2 regions of the Curtobacterium sp. RM9 genome follow, and region 1 is predicted to be linked to the other one. Evidence: riboswitches for the same ligand, from Rfam matches in the RefSeq annotation. Region 1 holds a riboswitch; the other holds the start of a gene.
What was found. A riboswitch is a leader RNA that binds a small molecule or an ion and turns the genes downstream of it on or off. The one in region 1 is predicted to bind thiamine pyrophosphate.
Positions count from the first base shown of each region.

Region 1 (5,356 bases):
TCGTCGCCGCCGCGCTCGGTGTCGACGTGGGTGTGGTCGACCACGTCGTAGCCGTGCTGCGAGCCCGGCTCGGCCTGCAGGACGGGGGAGAGGTAGATCCAGTCGGCGCCGAGGTCGCGGACGTACTCGACGACGTCGGCCGCGGCCGCCAGGTCGAAGTCGGCGGTGAGCTGGAGTCGGTAGGTGGACGCGGGGATCCGTCGCGGGGTCATCGGGGTTCCTCGGAGGTGTCGGGGGTGGTGTCGTCGGGAGCGGTGGTGTCGGAGCCGGTCGCGCCGAGTGCGGCGGGGTCCGGCGCGGTCGTGCCGGACGGGGCGGGTGCGCCGGCCGGGTTCTCCGGGCTCACCTCGGCGGCGACCGGATCGGTCGCGGTGGCGTCGTCGGCTCCGGCCGCGGCACCGGCCGGATCACCGGCAGCGTCACCGGAGGCAGGCGCGGGGGCGGCACCGTCGGACGCGGTGGCACCGTGCGCCGCCGCCGTGGCGCTCGTGGCCGGGACGGCGTCCGTCGTGTCCACCGGCGTCGTCGTGACCTCGTGGTCGGGCTCGGCGCGGAGCACGATCATCGAACGTGCCGCGACGTCGAGCGGCGTCCCGGCGTCGAGGACCTCGTCCCGCGCCCGCGGGTCGGCCGTGTCGACCAGCACGGTCCAGCCGGGGGAGTACTCCTCCGGCGGCAGCGTGAAGGTCACGACGCCGTCGTGCGCGTTGTAGTACGTCAGGAAGGCCACGTCGGTGACGCGCTCGCCACGGTGGTCGCGGCCGCGGATGCCCTCGCCGTTCAGGTACATGCCGACGCTCTTGCCGAAGCCGGAGTCCCAGTCCTCGGGGTCCATCGCCTCGCCGGAGGGGGTGAGCCACACCACGTCGGGCAGTGGTTCGCCCTCGCCTCGTCGGACCGGACGGCCGTTGAAGTAGCGCGTGCGACGGAAGGTGGGGTGGTCGTGCCGCAGCTTGACGACGTCGGCGGTGAACTGGATGAGCTCGTCGTCGGCGTGCTCCCAGTCGATCCAGCTGATCGCCGAGTCCTGTGCGTACACGTTGTTGTTGCCGGACTGGGTGCGGCCGAGTTCGTCGCCGTGCGCGATCATCGGCACGCCCTGGCTGAGCAGGAGCGTCGCCAGGAAGTTCCGGCGCCGCTGGAGCCGCAGCTCGTTGACGGTCGCGTCGTCGGTCGGCCCCTCGACCCCGGAGTTCCACGACCGGTTGTGGCTCTCGCCGTCGTTGTTGTCCTCGCCGTTGGCCTCGTTGTGCTTCTCGTTGTAGGCGACGAGGTCGTACAGCGTGAAGCCGTCGTGCGCGGTGATGAAGTTGATGCTGGCCTTGGGCGTGCGGCCGTCGTGCTCGTACAGGTCGGCGGAGCCGGAGATCCGCGACGCGAACTCGCCGAGCGTCGAGGGCTCGCCGCGCCAGAAGTCGCGCACGGTGTCGCGGTACTTGCCGTTCCACTCGGACCACTGCGGCGGGAAGTTGCCGACCTGGTAGCCGCCGGGGCCGACGTCCCACGGCTCGGCGATGAGCTTCACCTGGGACACGATCGGGTCCTGCTGGACCAGTTCGAAGAACGCCGCGAGCCGGTCGACCTCGTAGAACTCGCGCGCGAGCGCCGCAGCGAGGTCGAAGCGGAAGCCGTCGACGTGCATCTCGGTCACCCAGTACCGCAGCGAGTCCATGATCAGCTGCAGGGAGTGCGGGTGCCCGACGTTCAGCGAGTTGCCGGTGCCGGTGGTGTCCATGTAGTACCGCTTGTCGTCGTCGACCAGGCGGTAGTAGGCCGCGTTGTCGATGCCGCGGAAGGACAGGGTCGGGCCGAGGTGGTTGCCCTCGGCGGTGTGGTTGTACACCACGTCGAGCACGACCTCGATGCCCGCGCGGTGGAGCTCGCGGACCATCGCCTTGAACTCCTGCACCTGCTGCCCGTGGTCGCCCGAGGACGAGTAGTGCGAGTGCGGCGCGAAGAACCCGATGGTGTTGTAGCCCCAGTAGTTCGACAGCCCCTTCTCCTGCAGGGTCGAGTCGTTCACGAACTGGTGCACGGGCATGAGCTCGAGCGTCGTGACGCCGAGGCGCTGCAGGTGCCCGATCACGGCCGGGTGTGCGACGCCGGCGTACGTGCCGCGCTGGTCTTCCGGCACGTCGGGGTGGGTCTGCGTCAGGCCCTTGACGTGCGCCTCGTAGATGACGGTCTCGCCGTAGGGGATCCGCGGTGCGCGGTCGCCCTGCCAGTCGAAGAACGGGTTGATGACGACGCCCTTGACCATGTGCGACGCCGAGTCCTCGTCGTTGGTCGAGTCCGGGTCGCCGAACGTGTACGAGAACAGTGCCTGGTCCCAGTCGATGTCGCCGCTCGTCGCCTTGGCGTACGGGTCGAGCAGGAGCTTGTTCGGGTTCGCGCGCAGCCCCGCTGCCGGGTCGTACTGACCGTGCACGCGGAAGCCGTACTGCTGGCCAGGTCCGATGTTCGGCAGGTACGCGTGCCACACGTAGGCGTCGACCTCGACCAGGTCGACGCACTCCTCGTTCCCGTCCGCGTCGAAGAGGCAGAGCTGGACGCGTTCGGCGACTTCGCTGAAGATGGCGAAGTTCGTGCCGCTTCCGTCGTAGGTCGCCCCGAGCGGGTACGGGTTGCCGGGCCAGGTGTGCAAACGGTCCTCCAGTTGTGGGTGGCGCCAAACTATCGGCGCGGCGCTGCGGCGTCCGCAGACAAGCCCCAGCTGTGGACGTCGCCGATGCGGTAAACGCTGTGGAGGGACAGCCGAGTAGCGTCGCGCGCATGGCCAACATCGTCACGCAGATCGCAGAGAAGGTGCGCCCGGTGGGCGTGTCCACCAACTACGGGGAGCCGGTCGAGGTCGGCGACCAGACCCTCATCCCGGTGTCCGTCGCCTGGTTCGGCTTCGGCGGCGGCGGGGACGACGACGAGAACGGTGGCGGTGGCGGCGGCGGCCTCTCCGCCCCCGTCGGCGCCTACGTGCGTCGACCCGGCAAGGACCTCGAGTTCGAGCCGAACCTCATCTCGCTCATCGTCGTGTCCATCCCGCTGGTCTGGGTGACCGGACGCGTCCTGCGCAAGCTGGTCCGCGCCCTGAAGAAGTAGCGCGCGGTCTGGAGGCGCGTGGCGGCCCCGCCCCGCGCCTCCAGACCGGTGCCACGCGGCCACGGCCGCGGGTAGGATGCAGGCACACACACGGGAGTCCGGGACCGCCGGGCTGAGAGGGAGCGAGTGGCGCTCCGACCGTCGAACCTGATCCGGGTCATGCCGGCGCAGGGAGGAGTCAGCACCATGCCTGCAACCATGCAGTCCGCCGTACCGTCCACCGCGACGAAGCGCTCGCTGCGGTGGCGCGTCGTCGACATCGTCGTGGCGAGCGTCCTCGCCGTCGCGATCGGCGTCGTCTTCAAGCTCTGGGAGTTCGGCTACGAGCCGCTCAGCACCGTCGCCGGCCTCGTGCTCCCCGGCACGCAGTCGCTCTTCGGCGGCGTCTGGCTGCTCGCCGGCCCCGTCGTCGCGATCGTCGTGCGGAAGCCCGGCGCCGCGCTCTACGCCGAGATGGTCGCCGCCAGCGTCGAGGCGCTGCTCGGCACGCAGTGGGGCTGGCTGACGCTCGAGGCCGGGCTCGTCCAGGGTCTCGGCGCCGAGCTCGTGCTCGCCCTCTTCCTCTACCGCGCGTACCGGCTGCCGGTCGTGGTGCTCGCCGGGGCCGCCGCAGGCCTCGCCCTCGGCATCAACGACACGGTGCTCTGGTACCCCGGCTACGACGGGGCGTTCAAGACCGTGTACGTGGTCTGCGCCGTGGTCTCGGGCGCCGTCATCGCCGGCATCGGCTCGTGGCTGCTCGTCCGGGCGCTCGCTGCGACGGGCGTGCTGTCCTCCTTCGCCGCCGGCCGTGAGCACGCTGGGCGCGAGCGTGCCGGCCGTGAGCACGCGAGCCGTGAGCACGCGAGCCGCTCCGACGGCGAGCACGACGAGCGCGGACCCCGCGTCGACGCGTGACCGGCTCGCCCGCGACGGGTGCCGCCGCGATCACCTTCCGCGACTGGGGCTGGCGTTACGCCGGCCGTGACGCGTGGGCGGTCCGCGGCCTCGACCTCGCGATCGCCCCGGGGGAGCGCGTCGCGGTCGTCGGGCCGTCCGGCGCGGGCAAGTCGACGCTCCTCCGGGCCGTCGCCGCCGTGCTGGCCGACGAGCCCGACCCCGACGACGACACCGCGGCCGCGGTGCAGGGCTCGGTCCTCGTCGACGGAGCCGACCCCCGCGCGGTCCGCGGGCGCGTCGGCCTCGTCATGCAGGACCCCGAGGCCCACACCGTGATGTCGCGCATCGGCGACGACGTCGCCTTCGGCTGCGAGAACGCGGGTGTGCCACGGGCCGAGACCTGGGAACGCGTGCGCGCCGCCCTCGAGGTCGTCGGCCTCGACCTGCCGCTCGACCGCTCCACGAGCCGGCTCTCCGGCGGCCAACGGCAGCGCCTCGCGCTCGCCGGCGTGCTCGCGATGCGGCCCGGGGCGCTCGTGCTCGACGAGCCGTGCGCGAACCTCGACCCGGACGGCGTCCGGCAGGTGCACGACGCCGTCCGGGCGCTCCTGGAGGAGACCGGTGCGACGCTGCTCGTCGTCGAGCACCGGATCGGCACGTGGCTCGACCTCGTCGACCGGCTGGTGCTGCTCGAACCCGCGGGCGGCGTGGTCGCCGACGGCCCGCCCGAGCGTGTGCTCGCCGAGCACGGCCCCGCACTCACCGCCGCCGGCGTCTGGGTGCCGGGTGCGGAACCAGCGCGCGGATCCTCCCGCCGCCGCCCTGCGCACGACCGAGCGGGCGGAACCCGCACTGGAGGCACGGTGCACGTCGACGGGATCCGCCCGCTCGACGGCGTGGCGGCCCCTGATCCCGCCCCCGCCGCGCCGACGGACGCGCTGCTGTCCGCGCGTGGTCTGGCGACCACGCGCGTCGGGCGCCTCCGACGCCGCGCCGCCGGTCGCGTCGACGCCCGGGTCGGCACGGGGATCGACCTCGACGTCCGACCCGGTCGGGTCCTCGCCGTGACCGGACCGAACGGCGTCGGCAAGTCGACGCTCGGCCTGACGCTCGCCGGCCTCCTCCGACCGGCCGATGGCGTCCTCCGCGCGGGCGCCGAGCTCGGCGGTGACGCGGGACCGACACCCTCCGACTGGACGAGTCGGCAGCTCGCGGCCCGGATCGGCACCGTGTTCCAGGACCCGGAGCACCAGTTCGTGGCCCGCTCCGTCCGCGAGGAGCTCGCCGTCGGTCCGCGCGCCCTCGGCCTGTCCGACGTCGACGCCCGTGTGGACGACCTGCTCGACGCCTTCGCGCTCCGGCACCTGGCCGACGCGAACCC
Region 1 is NZ_CM143271.1:987,800-993,155, forward strand. Features, by position in the region: gene treY (malto-oligosyltrehalose synthase) at 1-212, opposite strand, end outside; gene glgX (glycogen debranching protein GlgX) at 209-2,644, opposite strand; gene ACY3FI_RS04685 (hypothetical protein) at 2,773-3,096, shown strand; TPP riboswitch at 3,177-3,288, shown strand; gene ACY3FI_RS04690 (ECF transporter S component) at 3,283-3,993, shown strand; gene ACY3FI_RS04695 (ABC transporter ATP-binding protein) at 3,990-5,356, shown strand, end outside.

Region 2 (5,356 bases), 320 kb from region 1:
GCGCTGTGAGCGCCACGACGGGGAGCATCCCCACCACCGGCTCCGTCGCCGTTCCGCACACCCGGGTCATGCCGTGGGTCGCGGTGTGGGGTGCCGTCTTCGTCTGCTCGTGGGGCGGGAACCAGTTCTCGCCGCTGCTCCTCATGTACGAGGAGCGGGCCCACTACTCGTCGCTCGTCGTGAACGTGCTCCTCGGCGTCTACGTGCTCGGGCTCGCCCCGGCGCTGCTCGTCGCCGGGTCGCTCTCCGACCGGCACGGCCGCCGACCGCTCGTGCTCGTCGGGATCGGCACCGCGGTCGTGGGCAGCACCCTGCTCGCCCTCGGTCCGCTCGGCGTCGGGTTCCTGATGGCCGGTCGTCTCTTCTCGGGCTGCACCGTGGGCATCGCGATGGCGGTGGGCAACAGCTGGGTGAAGGAGCTGTCGCAGGGCCGTCACGACCCGCGGGCCGACGTCGGAGCCGGGGCCCGGCGCGCCTCGCTCGCGTTCACGCTCGGCTCCGGCTCCGGGGCGCTCGTCGCCGGGCTCATCGCGCAGTGGGGCCCGATCCCCGAGGTGCTGCCCTTCCTCGTGCACGTCGCCGTGGCGCTGCCCTTCGCCGTCGTCGTCTGGCGCACGCCGGAGACGAGCCGCTCGGGCGGCCTGCCGGGACCGTGGTGGCGGCAGCTGCGCATCCCCAGCGCCGGCCACCGCCGGTTCACCCGGGTCGTGCTCGTCGCCGCCCCGTGGATCTTCGGCTCGGCGGCGATCGGGTACGGGTACCTGCCGACGCGCCTCGCCGGGGCGACCGGCACCTGGGGGCTCGTCTTCGCGACCGCGGCCACGGTCGTCGCCCTCGGGGTGTCGAGCGCCGTGCAGCCGGTCGCCAAGCGCCTGCACTCGGTGTCGTCGGCGCGCGGGCTCGTCGTCGCGGTGGCCGTGATGACGGTGGGGATCGCGGTCGTCGGCGTCGCCGTGCAGCTGCAGTCGGTGTGGGTCGGGCTCGCGGCGAACGCGGTCATCGGCGTCGGCATGGGGACCGCGCTCGTGTCGTCGCTGCTCGAGGTGCAGCGGATCGCGGGCCCGCGTGACCTCGCCGGGCTGACCGGGGCGTTCTACGCCGTGGCCTACGCCGGGTTCCTCGTGCCGGCGGTCATCGCGGCCGTGGTCGGGGCGTCGGGGGTGCCGGTCACGGTCGTGCTCGGCGTGGTCGTGGGCCTCGGGGTGGTGTCGTGGGTGGCGCTGCTCGCGGGCTCACGGCGACACGTCCCGGAGTAGGGAGCGCGGTCACCCCGCGCGCGGGGCGCGGCACGCGGGCGCGGCACGCGGCACGCGGCACGCGGCACGCGGCACGCGGCACGCGGCACGCGTCACGCGGCACGCGGCACGCGGCACGCGTCTCGGCTCAGTCGACTGATGCCGTCAGGTCGCGGAACCACCCCGGTCCGCGGACGCCGGCACCCACGGCCTCCACCCGCGCCCGGAGTTCCCGGTCCGCGGTGACGACGAGCACCGGCGCGTCCCCCCGCTCGACCGCTGCACGCGCCGCCGTCACGATCGCGTCGTCGCCGGAGCCCCCGGCCCGGACGACGTCGATCCCGGCCCGGTCCGCAGCGTCCTTCGCCGCGCCCTCGAGCACGACGGTCCACCGCGGCCACCACCGCGCGAAGGGCAGGTCCAGCTCGGCCGCCGACACCCCTGCCGCGGCGAGCGCCCCGACCGACACGAGCAGCCGCTCGGCCGCGCCGGCACGGTCCTTCCACCAGCCGTCGGGCACGCTGCCGACCACGTTGGCCGCGTCCACCACGACGTGCGGGGTGGTCGCGATGCCGGCCCGGAGCGCCGGCCAGGCCGCCCCGAACCCCGGGTGCAGCGGCAGGTCGTCGACGTCGGCCACCGGGACCCAGGACAGCTCGAGGCTCTCCCGGTCGGCGATCACCGGTTCGAACGGCCGGGAGGCGCGCCCCACCACGGTCGTGTAGGTCCAGAAGCCGAGGTCGAGCACGGCCGTGTGTCGTAGGTCGATGCCGTCCTCGGGGACGCCGGCTTCCTCGGCGGACTCGCGGAGCGCCCCGGTGACGGCGTCCTCGCCCTGGTGGCGTGCCCCGCCGGGGATGCCCCAGGTGCCGCCGTGGTGGCTCCACTCGACGCGGTGCTGCAGGAGCACCCGGCCGTCGCCGTCGTCGACGAGCAGGCCGGCCGCGCCGAAGAGCCCCCACGCCTTCGTGCCGTCCGGGCCGACGGCCCACGCGTCTCCGGGGTCGCGGGGACCGGGCGGCGGGCCGGGAGGCGTTGCATCGGGCACCCGTCAACCCTGGCACACGCGGCCCGTGTACGGTCTGTCCCGAGACACGGGGTGCCGCATCCGGCGGCTGAGATCACACCCGTCGAACCTGCTCGAGTTCGTACTCGCGAAGGGATCGTCCATGCACACTGCTGCGCCCTCCCCTGCCTGGGCCCACCGCACCGCCGACCTGCTGGAGGCCGTGCGCGCCAGGAGTCCCCTGGTGCACTGCATCACGAACACCGTGGTGCAGAACGTCACGGCGAACGTCCTGCTCGCGATCGGCGCCTCGGCCGCGATGGTCGACGTCGTCACCGAGGCGGGGCCGTTCGCCCGCGTCGCGGACGCGCTGCTCGTGAACACCGGCACCCCGCACGCCGAGCCACGGGCCGCCGCGGTCGAGGCCGCGTCCGCCGCGGTCGACGCCGGGACGCCGTGGGTCCTCGACCCGGTCGCGGTCGGCTCGCTGCCGGTCCGCACGGCGCTCGCCCGCGAGCTGCTCGCGCTCGGTCCGACGGTCCTGCGCGGCAACGCGTCCGAGGTCCTCGCCGTGCTGGGCGACGCGGCGGGCGGTCGCGGGGTGGACAGCACGGCCGGTCCCGACGACGCGCGTGCGGCGGCGGTCGCGGCGGCCGGGAGGCGCGTGGCCGCGGTGGCCGTGTCGGGTCCGGTCGACCTGCTGGTCGCGCCGGACACCGGGACGGTCCGGGTCGCGAACGGCACCGAGCTGCTCACCCGGATCACGGGCGGCGGGTGTGCACTCGGCGCGGTCGTCGCGGCATTCGCCGCGGTCACCCCGGACGCCGGCGCGGCGGCGGTCGCGGCGACCGCGGTGCACACCATCGCCGCCGAGCTCGCGGCGGAGGAGGCCGGCGGCCCGGGCACGTTCCAGCCGCTGTTCCTCGACCGGCTGGCCGCGCTCTCCCCCGAGGACGTCGTGCGGCACGCCCGGATCAGCGTCGAGCAGGAGGCCGCAGCGTGACCGGCGCGCACGAGGTCGGGGTCTACCTCGTCACCGACGGCGCCCTGTGCGACCGGTACGGGCACGGCGTGCTCGGGGTCGTCCGCGCCGCGGTGCACGCGGGGGTCCGGACGGTGCAGGTGCGCGACAAGGACGCCTCCGCCCGGGACCTCCTCGCGCTCGTGTCGGCGGTCGCGGACGCGGTCGGCGACCGGGCGACGGTGGTGGTCGACGACCGGCTCGACGTGGCCCTCGCCGCCCGGCTCGCCGGACACCGCGTCGCGGGGGTGCACCTCGGGCAGGCGGACGTGCCGGTCACCGCGGCGCGGGCGCTCCTCGGGGCGGATGCGCACGTCGGCCTCACCGCGAACACCGCCGCGCACCTCGACGCGCTCGATCGTCTGCCCTCCGGGTCCGTGGACCTGCTCGGCGTCGGGGTCGTGCACCCGACCACGACGAAGCCCGACCACCCACCGGCGCTCGGGCACGACGGCTTCGCCCGGATCGCAGGCGCGACCGCCCTGCCGTGCGTGGCGATCGGCGGGGTGACGCTGGACGACGTCCCGGCGCTCCGCGTCCGCGGCGCAGCCGGCGTCGCGGTGGTGTCCGGGATCTGCGCCGCCCCGGATCCGGGCGCTGCGGCGGCGGCCTACGTGGCGGCGTGGACCGGTGCCGCGCCGGGCCGGACGGTGCCCGGAGGTGGCGAGCCGCGCCTCCAGACCGCGCCGTCCGACGCGGAGGACCGGGCGTGAGCGCGGGCGGAGCGCGCGTGCCCCGCGTGCTGTCCGTCGCCGGGACCGACCCGACCGGCGGGGCAGGACTGCAGGCCGACCTCAAGGCGATCGCGGCACACGACGGCTACGGCATGGGGGTCGTCACCGCGCTCGTCGCGCAGAACACCCGCGGCGTCCGATCGGTGCACGTGCCGGACCCGTCGTTCCTGCGGGAGCAGCTCGACGCGGTGTCCGACGACGTCGAGGTGGACGCGGTGAAGACCGGGATGCTCGGCACCGCAGCGGTCGCGCGGACGGTGACGGACTGGCTGCGCGCGCACCGGCCGCCGGTCGTCGTCGTCGACCCCGTGATGGTGGCCTCGAGCGGCGACCGGCTGCTCGACGAGGACGCCGCCGGGGCGATGGCGGACCTGCTCGCCCTGGCCGACCTGGTGACGCCGAACCGGCCGGAGCTCGCCGCACTGGCGGAGCTCGCCGGTGCACCCGTCGGCGCCGACCCGGTCGCCGCCGCCCGCGCGGTCGCCCGGCGGTGGGACGTGCTCGTGCTCGCGAAGGGCGGGCACGACGACGGACCGACCTCGGACGACGTGCTGGTGGACGCCGACGGTGCCGTCCGGACCTTCACGGCACCCCGCGTCGCGACGACGAACACGCACGGCACCGGGTGCTCCCTGTCGAGCGCGATCGCGACCCGGATGGCGCGGGACGGCGACTGGGAGCTCGCCGTCGGCACCGCGAAGGCCTGGTTGACGACGGCGCTCCGGGGAGCGGACGCCCTCGCGGTCGGCAGCGGGACCGGCCCGGTCGACCACGGTGCCGAGACCCGGGCAGCCCTGCCGACGCCGTCCTGGACGGACCGGTGGTGGGCGGACGCACGGCCGGTCCTGGCGGCGACGATCGCCGGCGACTTCCTCGTCGGCCTGCGCGACGGCACGCTCGACCCCGACGCGTTCGCCGGGTACCTCGCGCAGGACGTGCACTACCTGCGGGCGTACCAGGGGCACCTCGCCTCGCTCGCCGAGCGGACGTCCGGCGCCGAAGCGGCGTTCTGGGCTGAGGCCGCGGTCGGGTGCGAACGGGAGGCACGCGACCTGCACCACCGACGCCTCGCCGGTACGCACGCCGAGGACCCCGTGCACCCGGTGTGCGCCGGGTACCTCGCGCACCTCGACGCCGCCGCTGCCACGGGTTCGACGGCGGTCCTCGCGGCCGCGGTGCTGCCGTGCTTCCGGGTCTACGCGTGGGTCGGTACGCAGCTCGGGGTCGCGCCGGTCGGGCATCCGTTCGCGGACTGGCTCGGCGCGTACGGCGACCCCGGGTTCGCGGCGGCGAGCGCCACCGCGACGGCGTACGTCGAGGAGGCCGCGGCCGCCGCCGATCCCGGGGAACGGGGACGGAT
Region 2 is NZ_CM143271.1:1,306,441-1,311,796, reverse strand. Features, by position in the region: gene ACY3FI_RS06190 (GntR family transcriptional regulator) at 1-9, shown strand, start outside; gene ACY3FI_RS06185 (MFS transporter) at 6-1,256, shown strand; gene ACY3FI_RS06180 (NUDIX domain-containing protein) at 1,384-2,283, opposite strand; TPP riboswitch at 2,321-2,416, shown strand; gene thiM (hydroxyethylthiazole kinase) at 2,405-3,244, shown strand; gene thiE (thiamine phosphate synthase) at 3,241-3,975, shown strand; gene thiD (bifunctional hydroxymethylpyrimidine kinase/phosphomethylpyrimidine kinase) at 3,972-5,356, shown strand, end outside.
Region 2: another riboswitch for thiamine pyrophosphate. It lies ahead of thiM (hydroxyethylthiazole kinase); the one in region 1 lies ahead of ACY3FI_RS04690 (ECF transporter S component).